DNA from 2 places in the Streptomyces sp. 1331.2 genome. Region 1 is predicted to be linked to the other one. Evidence: riboswitches for the same ligand, from Rfam matches in the RefSeq annotation. Region 1 holds a riboswitch; the other holds the start of a gene.

Region 1 (7,468 bases):
ACTGCATCATCATCAGGCCGATGTTGTGGTCCTGGGTGAACTGCGGGGCACCGGCGCTGTCGGTCAGGTACTTGCCCTGCGGGTACTGCTGGATCTCGGCGTTGATGCCGACCTTCTTCAGCGCGGCCTGGATCGAGGTGGCCGCGGCGACCTCGGTGGCGCGCTCGGTGCGGGCCGAGATGACGGTGTTGATGCTGTCCTTGCCGCAGGCCTTCAGGGCGTCCTTGGCCTTGGCCTCGTCACCCTTGTTGTCCTTGGTCTCGAACAGGTTGAAGTCCTGGTGGCCCGGGATGTCCGGCGGGAGCACCGTGTTGGCGATCTGGCCGCGGATCGGGCCGCCCTCGGCGGTCTGCACCGAGACCTTGTCGATCGCGAACTGGACGGCCTTGCGGCAGTCGACGTTGTCGAACGGCGCGACCTTGGAGTTGATCGCCAGGTAGACCAGGCGGCCGCCGTAGGCGTTGTCGGTGTTGGCCTTGAGCTTCGGGTTCTGCAGGATCTGCGCCTGGGTCTGCGGGTCGACGCCGCCGCCCACCAGGTCGACCTGGGCGTTGCCGGCCAGCAGGTCCTTGTCGATGGTGGCCTGGTCGATGTTCATCTTGAGCAGGATCTTGTCCGGCAGCTGCTTCCGGATCGGGTCCGTGCTCTTGTCCCAGTTGGTGTTCGGCACCAGGACGGCCTGCTTGCCGTCCTCGTAGGACTCGAACTTGAAGGCGCCCGAGGAGACGATGTGCTTGACGTAGTCGGCGCCGGTGTCCTTGGCCTGCGGGACCGGCGCGGTCTGCGGGGCGCTCACCAGGTAGTCGAAGTCCGCGAACGGGTGCTTCAGGTGGAAGACGATCGTGGTGTCGTCCGGCGTCTCGATCGAGTTCAGGCCGCCGGCCTTGTCCTTGTACGGGCCCGCGTACGGCGTGTCGTTGTCGACCAGCAGGTCGTGGAAGTAGGTCGGGCCGTTGGAGTTCACGTCCGGCGCGAAGTTGGAGCGCTCGACGGCGTACTTGACGTCCTTCGAGGTGATCGGGGTGCCGTCGTCGTACTTCAGGCCCGCACGCAGCTTGTACGTCCAGGTCAGGCCGTCCGCGCTGGGCTGGCCCATGGACTCGGCGAGGTCCGGGACGAGCTTGTTGCCGTCCTCGCCGGCGGCCGGGTTGAAGGTCGTCAGCGGACGGGCGTACAGGCGCGAGAAGTTGTAGATGTACGCGTAGTACGTGTTGCCCGGGTCGAGCGAGTCCGGGGTGCCCTTCATCTCGAAGGTGACCGTCCCGCCCTTCTTGTCCGAGGCGTTGACGATGTTCTTGGTGGCCGCGTTGGCTCCGCCGCCGCCCGAGGCGGAGGACGAGGAGGACGTGTCGGCGTTCTTCGTCGAGCTGTTGCAACCGGTGACGACCAGGACGGCGGCGGCGGCCATCGCGGTCAGGGCGACGGTACGGGACCTACGCATGGGTGAGATCAACCCCTTGAGGAGTGGAGGCGGTGGAGGGGGTGCTGACGCTGGGTCAGTTGCTCTTGGGATCGAGGGCGTCGCGCAGCCCGTCGCCGAGCAGGTTGAAGGCGAGCACGGTGATGAAGATCGCCAGACCGGGGACCACCATGTACTGGGGGTCCACCTGGTAGTACCGGATCGCGTCCTGGAGCATTCCGCCCCAGGAGGCCTGCGGGGGCTGGATGCCCACACCGAGGAAGCTCAGCCCGGCCTCGAAGAGGATGTTGGTCGGGATCAGCAGGGTCGAGTAGACCAGGATCGGACCGACCAGGTTGGGCAGCAGTTCCTTGAACAGGATGAACGGGCCGCGGGCGCCGAGGCTGCGGGCCGCGTGGACGAACTCGCGCTCGCGCAGCGAGAGCGTCTGTCCGCGCACGATCCGGCCCATGTAGGGCCAGTTGAAGAAGCCGATCACGAAGATCAGCACCAGGATGTGCAGCGGGAGTCCGTGCAGGCCGAACGCACCGCCCTGCAGCGAGGTCGAGATCGCGATCGCGAACAGCAGCAGCGGGAAGGCCAGGAACACGTCCATGACGCGGCTGATCAGCGTGTCCACCCAGCCGCCGTAGTAGCCGGCCATGATGCCGAGCACGGTGCCGATGGTGTTGGACAGCACGGTCGCGCCGAAGGCGACCAGCAGGGAGACCCAGGAGCCCTCGATGACGCGGGTGAGCAGGTCGCGGCCCTGCAGTGGGTCGACGCCGAGCAGGTGGTCCCCGCTCATGCCGCCCCAGTCGCCGAGCGGCAGCCCGCCGAGGTCGGCGTCCAGCAGGTCCTGGTGGAGGGCGTCCGGGTCGAGCCCGAACATCGACTCGATCGGCTTGGCCAGCACGGCCAGCAGGATCAGCAGGATCACCACGACGCCGCCGGCGACGGCGGCCTTGTCGCGCTTGAAGCGGGTCCAGGCGATCTGGCCGAGGGAGCGTCCCTCGATCTTCTTGGCCGGGCTCGCGGTGGCGGGTGCCTGCGGTTCGTTCCCGGCGGTGGTGGCGGATGCGGTCATGGTCAGTTGGTCCCCTCGCCGACGGTGGCCGGCCCACGGGTGCCGGTCGCCGGCTTCGGCGGTGCGGCTGCGGACGTGCGAAAGGTTCTTAGGAGGAGCGGGTGTTCACGGCAGTGCGGCGTGCACAGGCACTGCCACCACGCGGGATGGGCGTCGCGTGGACAGGCTGTCGGCGTGCGCGTTCACCTTTGTGGGGCGTCAGAACGTGCGGTGCGTTGCGCAGAACTCTCTGCCATGCGAACTGGCTTGCGCCAGCCCTGACAACCGACAGATGCCCAACTGTGATCTGCAGGCATGCATCTCGCGACCCTCCGGCATATCCCTCTTCACGCAGCTGTAACAGCCATGTCAAGATGCTGGGGTACGCGAACCGGATATTCGTCCGGAAAAGCACCGAAGCCGACTTGACGGGAGCTCAAGTCGGCTTCTCGGCAAAGATTTCGGCAAGAAGTGGCATTGGCGGGGCCGGCGCCCCGGGAAACGGGGTCAGCGCCCCGGGTAACCGGGCCACGGCGCCTGCGGCTGCTGCTGCCAGCCCTGCGCCGGCGGCTGCGTCCCGTACGGGTACCCGGGCGCGGGCTGCCCCGGCATCGACTGGCCCGGGTACGGGGGCGGCGGCACCGGCGGGTACGGGCCGGTCGCCGGGCGGCCCGCCTCCCGGTCGAAGAACGGGCGCGAGTTGGCGCGCATCCACAGCGCCACCGGGTCGTACTCGTCCGACATCGCCACCGTGGACACCGCCAGGCCCTCCGGGGCCACCGCGATCGCCCGCTGCATCAGCGCCCGCACCGCCTCCACCGCCGGCGGCGAGCTCTCGTACAGGTCCAGGCCGATCGCCAGGTACGGCTCCCCCACCGCCGGCTGCACCCAGGCCCGGCGCAGCGCCCGCACCGCGCGCACCTCACCGGCCTGTCGCTCCAGCAGCGTGAAGAACTGCTGGGCGTCGAGCTGCGGTTCGCTCAGCTTCAGCGGGCCGGCCGGCAGCCGGTCCAGGCCCGCGGCGATCCGCCGCAGGTCCGCCCAGGGCACGCCGACGCCGCCGCCGGGCGCGTGCGGGTTGAGCCACAGGCCCCAGCGGGTGCGGTACAGCGACGCGGCGACCTCCCGGCCGGAGATGACCTCGTGGGCCCGGGCCCAGCCGGAGGCGGTCAGCTGCTCGGGCGAGGTGACGGCCGGCGCGTAGCCGTGGCCGCTGATCTCCATGTTCCCGTACTGCGCGTCCGGGCTGCCCGGGGTGCCGTGCCAGAGCAGCATCCAGACCCGGCCGTCCGCCAGCGCGTGCAGCAGCCGCTCGTACGCGTCCCAGCGCTCCGGCGCGACCTCGCGCAGGGCCTGCTCCAACACGCCCGGATCCGCTGCCGGGCGCCCGGCCGGTGCCTGGCCCCAGGGCCCCGGCGCCCCGCCCGCTCCCGTTCCCGCACTCATGCGCCCACCTCGCCGCGCCTCTTTCCTCGAACCCGCCCGGCCCGTCGGCCGTCTGCACGCACCCTATGGCGCGGCACCGGCCGCCGCCACGGCGACGTGCCTGTGATACGTACCCCGCTCACACCCGCGAGTAGAACGGCATGACCTGGGTGAGCAGCCACTCGACCACCGGGTCCTCTGCGAGGTCGAGCAGTACGAGGTGGACGCCGCCCGGCAGCGGCGCGGTTCCCAGCGCCCGGCCGAGGGCTTCGTTCACCGCGCCCGGGTCGGCCGGGGCCGCCGGGTCCAGTTGGACGCCCACGAACATCACCGTCGGCTCGCCCTCGATGCTGGCCAGCGCCCGACGGGCGGTCAACACTCCGGGCAGGGACGACAGTTCGGCCCGGCAGGCGGCCAGGAAGTGCTCCGGGTCCTCGCCCGGCACCGGCTCGCGCAGCGCCACCCGGCCGCCGCTGGGCGCCGCCGGGTCCTCCGCGCCCTCCCAGCGGTCCCCGCGCGGCCCGCGGCGCAGCTCGGCCACGCCCTGCGGCGGCACCGGGATGCCCACCGCCGCCTCCGGGTTCACCGCGATGCCCACGCCCAGCGGCAGCCCGCGGGCGAACTCCCAGGCCGGCGCGATCGCGAAGGCCATCCCCGGCGCCTGCTGCAGGAACACCTCCTGCGAGGAGAACACCGGTACGTACGGGTCGCCGGCCAGCTCGATGGTCGGCAGGTCCAGCGACTGCCCCTGCGGGTCGGCCCCGGCCGGCAGCGGCACCCACACCTGGCTGCGGGCCAGCACCTCGATCACGCGCGGTGTCGCGCCCGGGTCGCCCAGGGCCGCGGTCAGCACCTGCTCCAGCTCGTTGGCCGGCCACGTGCCGCCCGCCGGCGCCGCCTCCGGACCGCCCCACCCCTGCTGCTGCTCCACCGGGTACCCCATGCGCCGCGATTCCGCCCTCTGCCGGTCGGCCGCCCTCTGCGCCGACGCGCAGCAGTCTAGGGCCCGTCTTCAAACCCCCGTCGTTCGCCCGGAGGGCGGGCGGGGCGGCGTTGGGGTGCGTGCATCGCAAGGCGGAGGAGGGAGCCCAATGCAGCGCATTGGCGACCGACGACAACGCGGCGAGGTGCGTGCCCCGGGGCCGGCCCGCAGGCGGGGGTTTGAAGACGGGCCCTAGGGGTTTCGGGGGCTCCCCCTTGGGGCTGCTGTTCGGTACCGCGCCGTGTGACCGGGTGTGACCGGGGCCCCTCTCCCCTCCTCGCCACGGACGTGCCATGATGTCCGCGTCCGACGGCATGCGCCGCGGGCCCCACAACTCCATATCGGCCGCTCGAACCCGCGCGGGAGAGCTCGGAGTGCCGCCCAGGCGGCACAGCCGGCGCCGAAGGAGCAAGTCCTCCCCGGAATCTCTCAGGCCCCCTTACCGCACGGGTTAGGCACATCTGGAAAGCGGCGCACGACCGTGTCGCGCGCCCACCCACGGTGCAAGCCGCCCTGCCGTCCCCGATGCTGGAAGCAGCTGCGGGCCGCTGGGCGGTGAAGCTCTCAGGTTCGACGACAGATGGGGAGACCCACGCCGCCGCATGCCCGCGCGCAGGGTCGGCCCCCGAGCGGGTCCGGTCCGGCGCGTGCACCCCTGAGTGCCCCGACCGAGGAGTTCCTGGCCATGTCGTCCCTCCGCCTGACCGCGCTCGACGCGCTGCACCGCGCCCTCGGCGCGACCATGACCGACTTCGCCGGCTGGGACATGCCGCTGCGCTACGGGAGCGAGCGCGAGGAGCACCTCGCCGTCCGTACCAAGGCCGGTCTGTTCGACCTCTCCCACATGGGCGAGATCACCGTCACCGGCCCGCAGGCCGGCGAGATGCTGGACCACGCGCTGGTGGGCTTCGTCTCCGCGCTGGGCGTGCTGCGCGCCCGCTACACCATGATCTGCGCCGAGGACGGCGGCATCCTGGACGACCTGATCGTCTACCGCCTGCGCGAGGACGCCTTCCTGGTGGTCGCCAACGCCTCCAACGCCCAGCTGGTCCTCGACGAGCTGATCGCCCGCGCCAAGGGCTTCGACGCCGTCGTCACCGACGACCGCGACACCTACGCGCTGATCGCCGTCCAGGGCCCGGAGTCCACCGCGATCCTGGCCGGGACCACCGACGCCGACCTGCCCGGCCTGAAGTACTACGCGATCCTCCCGGCCCAGGTGGCCGGCCGCGAGGTGCTGCTCGCCCGTACCGGCTACACCGGCGAGGACGGCTTCGAGATCTTCTGCCACCCGGTCGACGCCGAGGCGATCTGGCAGGCGCTGACCGCCGAGGGCGAGGGCCGCGGCCTGATCCCGTGCGGCCTGTCCTGCCGCGACACGCTGCGCCTGGAGGCGGGCATGCCGCTGTACGGCCACGAGCTGTCCACCGACCTCACCCCGTTCGACGCGGGCCTGGGCCGGGTCGTCCGTTTCGACAAGACCACCAACGACGGCGCCTTCGTCGGCCGCAAGGCGCTGGAGCAGGCCGCCGCCGCGGCCGAGACCAACCCTCCGCGGGTGCTGGTCGGCCTGGTATCCGAGGGCAAGCGCGTCCCGCGCGCCGAGTACACCGTGGTCTCCACCGACGGTGCCCCGATCGGCCGGATCACCTCGGGCGCGCCCTCCCCGACGCTGGGCAAGCCGATCGCGATGGCGTACGTGGACGCGGCGCACGCGGCCCCCGGCACCACCGTCGCAGTGGACGTGCGCGGCAAGCACGAGCCGGTCGAGGTCGTGGCGCTGCCGTTCTACAAGCGCGCCCGCTGACCGCCCTCCGGCACCCGATTCCCCCCATACCCGCACGTCGAAGCCGTCCTCGCGGCGGCCCGCTTCGCCGTACCCGCTTCCCATCCTGGAGAATGACGCCATGAGCAACCCCCAGCACCTGCAGTACACCAAGGAGCACGAGTGGCTGACGGCCGCCGAGGGCGGTGTCTCCACGGTCGGCATCACCAAGCACGCCGCCGACGCGCTCGGTGACATCGTCTACGTGCAGCTGCCCGAGGTCGGCGAGACCGTGACGGCCGGCGAGACCTGTGGCGAGCTGGAGTCCACCAAGTCGGTCAGCGACCTGTACTCCCCGGTGACCGGCGAGGTCACCGAGGTCAACCAGGACGTCCTGGACGACAACGGCCTGGTCAACAGCGCCCCCTTCGAGGGCGGCTGGCTGTTCAAGGTGCGCGTGGAGTCCACCGACGAGCTGCTCAGCGCGGACGAGTACACCGCCCTCATCGGCGGCTGAAACCCTGGCCGGGGCGGCCGTCGCGCGGCGGTCGCCCCTCCCCCCAGCCGCGGCCCCCTTTCCTCCTCCACCGGGAAGAACACACCATGACGGTTCTCAACCAGTCCCTGCACGCCCTCGACCCGGAGATCGCCGCCGCGGTCGACGCCGAGCTGCACCGCCAGCAGACCACCCTGGAGATGATCGCCTCCGAGAACTTCGCCCCGGTGGCGGTCATGGAGGCCCAGGGCTCGGTGCTCACCAACAAGTACGCGGAGGGCTACCCCGGCCGCCGCTACTACGGCGGCTGCGAGCACGTCGACGTGGTCGAGCAG
Region 2 (7,468 bases), 1.7 Mb from region 1:
CGACGGCCCTGTGGCTGCACAGCCCGGACGCCGGGCCGGCCGCCGACCTGCTGATCCCGCTCGCTCCGGCCCCGCTCGGCGTCACGGCGCACCGCGCCCACCCGGCCGCCGAACTTCTGCCGCTGCTCGCCCGGGCCCCGCTCACCGGGCCGGTGCTGCTCGGCTCCGCCTGAGCCGTCCTGGCCGTACGGGCCGCCGGGCCACCCGCCCGGCGGCCCTTCGCCGCGCCCACTCGAACGGCATCACCCGAACGGCACCACCCGAACGGGCCATCCGGCATGGCCCGGCCGGGCCATGCTCCGGCTGACCCACCTGTGCCGCGATTCCCCCGCCTCCCCACCTGAACGGGTGATCTCTACCCGGGAGTTGTGGCGCATGTCACGAAATCCCTGCGGGCGCGTCCGCAGATGCCGACACTGGGAACCAGCGTGGAAGGACCACCTGTCCTACCCACTTGAGCGCCGGTCAACACCTGGTCGGCGTGCGGACAGGATCCGACTACCGCGGCGGCTCCGGACGGCCCGGCCTCCGGCGGCCGCACCACGGGGAGGATCGCAGAGCGAAGCGAGGGTACGCGTATGTGCCAGCACCGTCCTGAGTGCCCGTCGGCCGAGTCCGAGGACCGCGAGGCGGCCGTCTCGGTGGCCCGCCATCCGGAGCAGGGCTGGAGCCTGCTCTGCAACGGCGTGGTCCTGTTCGAGGACACCGGAGAGCTGCTGCCCGACGGCCGGGTGATCGCCCCGCGCCGCCCCGTCGCCCACGCGGCCTGACCACCCGGTCCGACCGTACGGCGGGGGCAGCCGCCGCGGAGGAAACGAAAGGGCTGGGCCCCGGCGGAACGTTCCGCCGGGGCCCAGCCTTTCGTCCTGCCCTCGAACCGGGCCGAGGGCGTGTCCGTCAGACGCCGTACTCGTCCAACGGCGGGCAGGAGCAGACCAGGTTGCGGTCGCCGTACGCGCCGTCGATCCGGCTCACCGGCGGCCAGTACTTGTCCGCCGGGTTCACGCCCGCCGGGAAGACCGCCTCCTGCCGCGAGTAGCCGTGCGCCCAGTCGCCGGCCAGCTCGGCGGCGGTGTGCGGGGCGTTGCGCAGCGGGTTGTCGTCGGCGGCCCACTCGCCCGAGCCGACCTTGTCGATCTCGGCGCGGATCGCGATCATCGCGTCGCAGAACCGGTCGATCTCGTGCAGGTCCTCGGACTCGGTCGGCTCGATCATCAGCGTGCCGGCCACCGGGAAGGACATCGTCGGCGCGTGGAAGCCGTAGTCGATCAGGCGCTTGGCGATGTCGTCCACCGTCACGCCCGTCTCCTTGGTCAGCGGGCGCAGGTCGATGATCGACTCGTGCGCGACCAGCCCGCCCGGACCGGTGTAGAGCACCGGGAAGTGCGGCGCCAGGCGCTTGGCGATGTAGTTGGCGTTCAGCACCGCGACCTGGGTCGCGCGCTTGAGGCCCTCGCCGCCCATCAGCCGGACGTACGCCCAGGAGATCGGCAGGATCGCCGCCGAGCCCCACGGCGCGGCCGAGATCGGGCCGACACCGGTGGCCGGGCCGGCCTCCGACTGCAGCGGGTGGTTCGGCAGGTACGGCGCCAGGTGCGCGCGCACCGCGACCGGGCCGACGCCCGGGCCGCCGCCGCCGTGCGGGATGCAGAAGGTCTTGTGCAGGTTCAGGTGCGAGACGTCCGCGCCGAACTTGCCCGGCTTGGCGAGGCCGACCAGGGCGTTCAGGTTGGCTCCGTCCACGTACACCTGGCCGCCGGCCTCGTGCACCATGGCGCAGATGGTGGTGATCTCGGTCTCGTACACGCCGTGGGTCGACGGGTAGGTGACCATCAGCACCGACAGGGTGTCGCGGTGCTGCTCGATCTTGGCCTTCAGGTCCTCGACGTCCACGTCACCGTCGACCAGGGTCTTCACCACGACCACGCGCATGCCGGCCATCACCGCGGAGGCCGCGTTGGTGCCGTGCGCGGAGGACGGGATCAGGCAGACGTCGCGCTGGGTGTCGCCGTTGGCGTGGTGGTAGGCGCGGACGGCCAGCAGGCCGGCCAGCTCGCCCTGCGAGCCTGCGTTCGGCTGGATCGACACGGCGTCGTAGCCGGTCACCTCGACCAGCTGCTGCTCCAGCTGGCGGATCAGGGTGAGGTAGCCCTGGGCCTGCTCGATCGGCGCGAAGGGGTGGAGCTGGCCGAACTCCGGCCAGGTCACGGCCTCCATCTCGGTGGTCGCGTTGAGCTTCATGGTGCAGGAGCCCAGCGGGATCATGCCGCGGTCCAGCGCGTAGTCCCGGTCCGACAGGCGGCGCAGGTAGCGCAGCATGGCGGTCTCCGAGCGGTGGCTGTGGAAGACCGGGTGGGTCAGGTACTCGTCCTCGCGCAGCAGCGCGGCCGGCAGCGTCTCGGCGGCCTCGGCGACCTCGACGGCCGGGACGCCGAACGCGGCCCAGACACCGGCCAGGTGCTCGCGGGTGGTGGTCTCGTCGGTGGAGACCGAGATCCGGTCCTCGCCGTCCTGGTACAGGTTGATGCCGTTGGCGCGGGCGGCGGCGGCGATCTCGGCGGCGCGGCCCGGGACGACGGCGGTGACGGTGTCGAAGAACTCGCCGTGCAGCAGCTCGACACCGCCGGCCCGCAGACCCTCGGCGAGGGCGGCGGCGTAGCGGTGGGTGCGGCGGGCGATGTCGGCCAGGCCGTCCGGGCCGTGGTACACGGCGTACATCGAGGCCATGACGGCGAGCAGCACCTGGGCGGTGCAGATGTTGCTGGTGGCCTTCTCGCGGCGGATGTGCTGCTCGCGGGTCTGCAGCGCCAGGCGGTAGGCGCGGTTGCCGTCGGAGTCGACGGAGACGCCGACCAGGCGGCCGGGCAGCGAGCGGGCGTACTCGGCGCGCACCGAGAGGTAGCCGGCGTGCGGACCGCCGAAGCCCATCGGCACGCCGAAGCGCTGCGAGGTGCCGCAGGCGATGTCGGCGCCCAGCGAGCCCGGGCTCTTGAGCAGGGTCAGCGCCAGCAGGTCGGCGGCGACCGCGACGATCGCGCCCAGGCCGTGCGCCTGCTCTATCACCGGGGCGAGGTCGCGGACCACACCGGTGGCGCCGGGGTACTGCAGCAGCACGCCGAAGACACCGCGCTCGGCGATCTCGGCCGGGATGCCCTCGGACAGGTCGGCGACGACGACCTCGACGCCGGTCGGCACGGCGCGGGTGTTGATCACCGCGATGGTCTGCGGCAGGGTCTCGGCGTCGACCAGGAAGACGCCGCCCTTGACCTTGGTGACGCGGCGGGCCAGCGCCATCGCCTCGGCCGCCGCGGTGCCCTCGTCGAGCAGCGAGGAGCCGGAGGTCGGCAGGCCGGTCAGGTCGGAGACCAGGGTCTGGAAGTTGAGCAGCGCCTCCAGGCGGCCCTGCGAGATCTCCGGCTGGTACGGGGTGTAGGCGGTGTACCAGGCCGGGTTCTCCATGACGTTGCGCAGGATCACCGGCGGGGTGAAGGTGCCGTAGTAGCCCAGGCCGATCATCGGCTGGAGCACCTGGTTGCGGCCGGCCAGCTCGCGCAGCTCGGCGAGGACCTGCGCCTCGGTCCGGCCGGCGGGCAGGTCCAGGCCGGTGATGGAGCGGATCGCCTCGGGCACGGCGGTGGCGGCGAGCTCGTCCAGCGACGCGTAGCCGACGGACGCCAGCATCTTCTCCTGCGCGGCGGCGTCGGGGCCGATGTGGCGGTTCTCGAAGGGACTGGCCAGCTCAAGCTCGGTGAGGGTCGAGGCGCCGGTGGGGCGTCCCGCGTTCGGCTGGGCGTTCATGGTGGTCGAGGCCTCCTGGTCACGGACCGGCGGGGGTCCGAACGCCGGCCGGCCTTTCCCGCTGCGGACAGCAGGTCGGCCCTGGCGGACGAACCCGTCAGGCCTCCCCCTCTGTCATCGGGACCTGAGAGCTTCGCCCGCACGGCGCGCTGTGGGCGCTCCGTCGGCTTGCACCGTCGGTGAGGGTGGTGGTCGTCGGCTCCTGCGCCGACGCTCCTGCCCTGCTTTCCAGAGTGACCTACCCCACACGGTACGGATGCCTGAGAGATTCCGGGGAGGAGTTGCTCCTTCGGCGCTCCGACCAGCGCTTTTCGCGATCGGAGACTCTCCCGAGCGGGCTCTGCGGTCGCCGCCCAGGGTACCAGCGGGAGGCTCTCCGATCACGGGTGCTTCCGGTCACCCCGGGTCTACGCGCGTCCCCCGGACGGCCCAGCCCGCGGCCCGTCCGGCGCACCCCGGTCGCGCCCGTCCGGTTCATGGCATTTGGTGTGAAGTGGCGGACGGGACGGGTGCCCCGGCCGCCTTCCTGCGGGAGTTCCGCAGGCTCAGCGCACTGGAGGAAGAAGTGCAGACCGACATCGACCCCCGGGACCTCATCGGCCACAAGGCGGTCGACCGCAACGGAGACAAGATCGGCACGGTCGACGAGGTGTACCTGGACGATGCCACCGGCCGGCCCGAATGGGCCGCCGTCCGGACCGGCATCTTCGGCAGGGACGCCTTCGTCCCGCTCACCACGAGCGAGTTCTCCGGCGACGAGCTCCGGGTGCCGTACGACAAGTCACTGGTGAAGGAGTCGCCGGACTTCGGCGTCGGCCAGCACCTGTCCCCCGCCCAGGAGCTCCAGCTCTACCGCTACTACGGCCTCGACACCCCGATGGACGGCCGCCCGGCCGGCGAGGACGGCGGACGGGCCGCGCAGCCCGACCTCGACTTCGGCACCACCCCGGCCGCGGCCCCGGCCGCCGTGACGACCGCCAAGCCGCTCGCCTTCCACTCCCCCGAGCCCGGCCCGGGCCCGACCACCACGGCCGCCGCACCCGTCATCAACCGCACCAAACCCGCCCCGGAGGTCAACGTGCGCACCGTCAGCACTCCCGCGCCGACCCCGGTCATGGAGCCGAAGCCGCAGCCCGCCCCGGCGGCGACCACCCCGACACCCGCCGGGAGCGCCGCCTCGTCCGCTCCCAGCGGCCCGGTCGAGATCACCTGCCGCGAGGAACGGCTGGACGTGACCACCGAGTGGCACACCGTGGGCACCGCGAAGCTGCGCAAGTACGTGACGACCGAGCAGGTGGAGCGCCGCGTCCCGGTGGTCCGCGAGCGAGTGCGGGTCGAACGGATGCCGCTCAGCGACGCCGAGCGCTCCACCCTCACCGAGAAGGAGATCGCCGAGGCCGTCGAGGAGGTCACCCTCCGTGAGGAACGCCCGGCGATCCGCAAGTACCTCGCCCCCATCGAGCGGGTCCGCCTCGTCGTCGAGCGCTACACCGCCGAGGAGGTGATCCGGGAGGAGCTCCGCCGCGAACACGTCGAGGTCCACGACGACACCACGCCGACCGACACCCCCACCCCGCCCCCGAACACCTCCCGCCCCGCCGCCCTACGCCCCCTCGTCTGACCCGCCCCACCAGGACCCCGGCCCCCAAGGCCGGGGTCCTCCCCTTTTCCCCGGCCCCACCCATGCACCAAAGTCCCCCACCCCCCACAGGCGCCCACTCGCCCCGCCCCACGGCCCCCCTTTGCCAAAGCTTAACCACTCGATATTTGACACTCTGAAGTATCTCCCTGCATGGTTACTTCAGTTCATTCACTATGTACGGGAGGAAGCAACCGTGAGTGAGGCACCCCAGCCCACCACCGCGGCCGAGAAGCAGAGCAGCGCCCGGGTCCTGCCGGCCCTCATCCTGGCGATGCTGTCGTTCAGCGTGGTGCAGACCGCGGTCGTCCCGATCCTGCCCTCGCTGGCCAAGGAACTGAGCGTCTCCGCGTCCAGCGTCACCTGGCTGATGACCGCCAACCTGCTGTCCGCCGCCGTGCTGACTCCCCTCCTCGGCCGCTTCGGCGACCTCCGGGGCCGTAAGCCGATGCTGCTGATCTCGCTGGCGGGCCTGGTCGCCGGTTCGGCGCTGGCAGTCAGCACCCACTCCTTCACCTGGCTGGTCGTCGCCCGCGTCCTGCAGGGCGCCGGCGGTGGCGTCATGCCGCTGGCGATCAGCATCGTCCGCGACGAGCTGCCCAAGCAGAAGGTGACCGGCGGCGTCGCCGCCATCAGCGCCTCGATGGGCGTCGGCTCCGGCCTCGGCCTGGTCGCCACCGGTCTGCTCCTGGAGCACTGGAGCTACAAGTCGATCTTCTGGATGGGCCTGGTCTTCGGCCTGATCGCGGTCGCCCTGGTCGCCTTCCGCGTCCCGTCCGACCCGGTCACCGACAAGGAGGGCGGCGCCGACCCGCTCGGCGCCCTCACCCTGGCCGGCTGGCTCTCCGCACTGCTGGTCGCGGTCAGCCAGGGCAACCACTGGGGCTGGACCTCCACCAAGACCCTCGGCCTGTTCGCCGTCGCCGCCGTCGTGGCCCTGATCTGGGGCGTCATCGAGACCAAGGTCGCGCACCCCCTCGTGGACATGAAGATGATGTCCCGCCCGGCGGTGGCCTTCACCAACATGGCGGGCCTGCTCATCGGCTTCGGCATGTACGGCTCCTTCATGGTCATCAGCAACTTCGCCCAGGCCCCGGAGAAGCTGACCCACTACGGCTTCACCGCCACCGTCCTGCACGCCGGTGTCATGCTGCTGCCGTCCGCGATCGGCTCGATGGTCGCCGCCCCGGTCGGCGCCCTGCTGATCGCCCGCCGCGGCCCGCGCCTGCCGCTGGTCCTCGGTGGTGTCCTCGGCGCCGTCGCAATGGCCTACCTGGCCCTGCGACACAGCCACGAGGGCGACATCTACACCGCCTCGGCGATCTTCGGTCTCGGCGTCGGCCTCGCGTTCGCCGCGATGCCGGCCTACATCAACGGCGCCGTGCCGGTCGAGCAGAGCGGCATCGCCAACGGCATGAACTCGGTGCTGCGGACCGTCGGTGGCGCGATCGGCACCGCCGTCATGGCCGCGATCCTGACCGGCGACACCATGAAGCTGCCGCCGCAGATCCCGCTCTCGCTGCCCACCCTGGACGCCTTCAAGCACGCGTTCTGGACCGCGGCCGTGGTCTGCATCATCGCCGGTGTGGTCCCGTTCCTGATCCGCACCGTCAAGCCCGCCGGCACCGCCGTCGCCGGCAGCCCGGCCCAGCAGGACGCCGGCGACAAGCTGGTCAAGACCGACGCCTGACGAGGCGTCCGGCCCCGCGCTCAGGGACAGGGCGCGGGGCCCGGGCCTCCGTGGTTCGCGAGGGCATCACGAAACCACGGGGTCCGGCACGGTGATACGGCCCCACCCGGTACTCCCCCACCGGGTGGGGCCGTTCTCGTATCTCATTCCCCGCCCGCGCCGCCGCCCTCACCCTCGCCCGCACCGCCGTCCTCCCCGCCCTCACCCCGGCGCAGCGGCAGCGGCCGGGACGCCTCCAGCGCCGGATCGTCCACCGCGAAGGTCCGTACCCGCCCCGGCTCGCTCCACGGCGTCTCGAACCGTACGGTGACCCGGCCGACGCCGCTGCCCTGCACCCAGCC

The links. Region 1 has a riboswitch for glycine ahead of gcvT (glycine cleavage system aminomethyltransferase GcvT). Riboswitches for the same ligand answer to the same signal wherever they lie in the genome.
Region 2: it holds a riboswitch for glycine, as region 1 does, so the genes downstream of both, gcvP (aminomethyl-transferring glycine dehydrogenase) here and gcvT (glycine cleavage system aminomethyltransferase GcvT) in region 1, are expected to answer to the same signal.

Annotation. Positions count from the first base shown of each region.
Region 1 is NZ_OBMJ01000001.1:2,538,774-2,546,241, forward strand. It holds gene CRP52_RS10635 (ABC transporter substrate-binding protein) at 1-1,441, opposite strand, end outside; gene CRP52_RS10640 (ABC transporter permease) at 1,497-2,486, opposite strand; gene CRP52_RS10645 (enhanced serine sensitivity protein SseB C-terminal domain-containing protein) at 2,973-3,911, opposite strand; gene CRP52_RS10650 (enhanced serine sensitivity protein SseB C-terminal domain-containing protein) at 4,030-4,833, opposite strand; glycine riboswitch at 5,223-5,327, shown strand; gene gcvT (glycine cleavage system aminomethyltransferase GcvT) at 5,558-6,679, shown strand; gene gcvH (glycine cleavage system protein GcvH) at 6,780-7,154, shown strand; gene glyA (serine hydroxymethyltransferase) at 7,241-7,468, shown strand, end outside.
Region 2 is NZ_OBMJ01000001.1:886,808-894,275, forward strand. It holds gene CRP52_RS03845 (hypothetical protein) at 1-173, shown strand, start outside; gene CRP52_RS03850 (DUF5999 family protein) at 579-770, shown strand; gene gcvP (aminomethyl-transferring glycine dehydrogenase) at 898-3,798, opposite strand; glycine riboswitch at 3,903-4,035, opposite strand; glycine riboswitch at 4,037-4,140, opposite strand; gene CRP52_RS03860 (PRC and DUF2382 domain-containing protein) at 4,292-5,419, shown strand; gene CRP52_RS03865 (MFS transporter) at 5,634-7,127, shown strand; gene CRP52_RS03870 (DNA polymerase IV) at 7,271-7,468, opposite strand, start outside.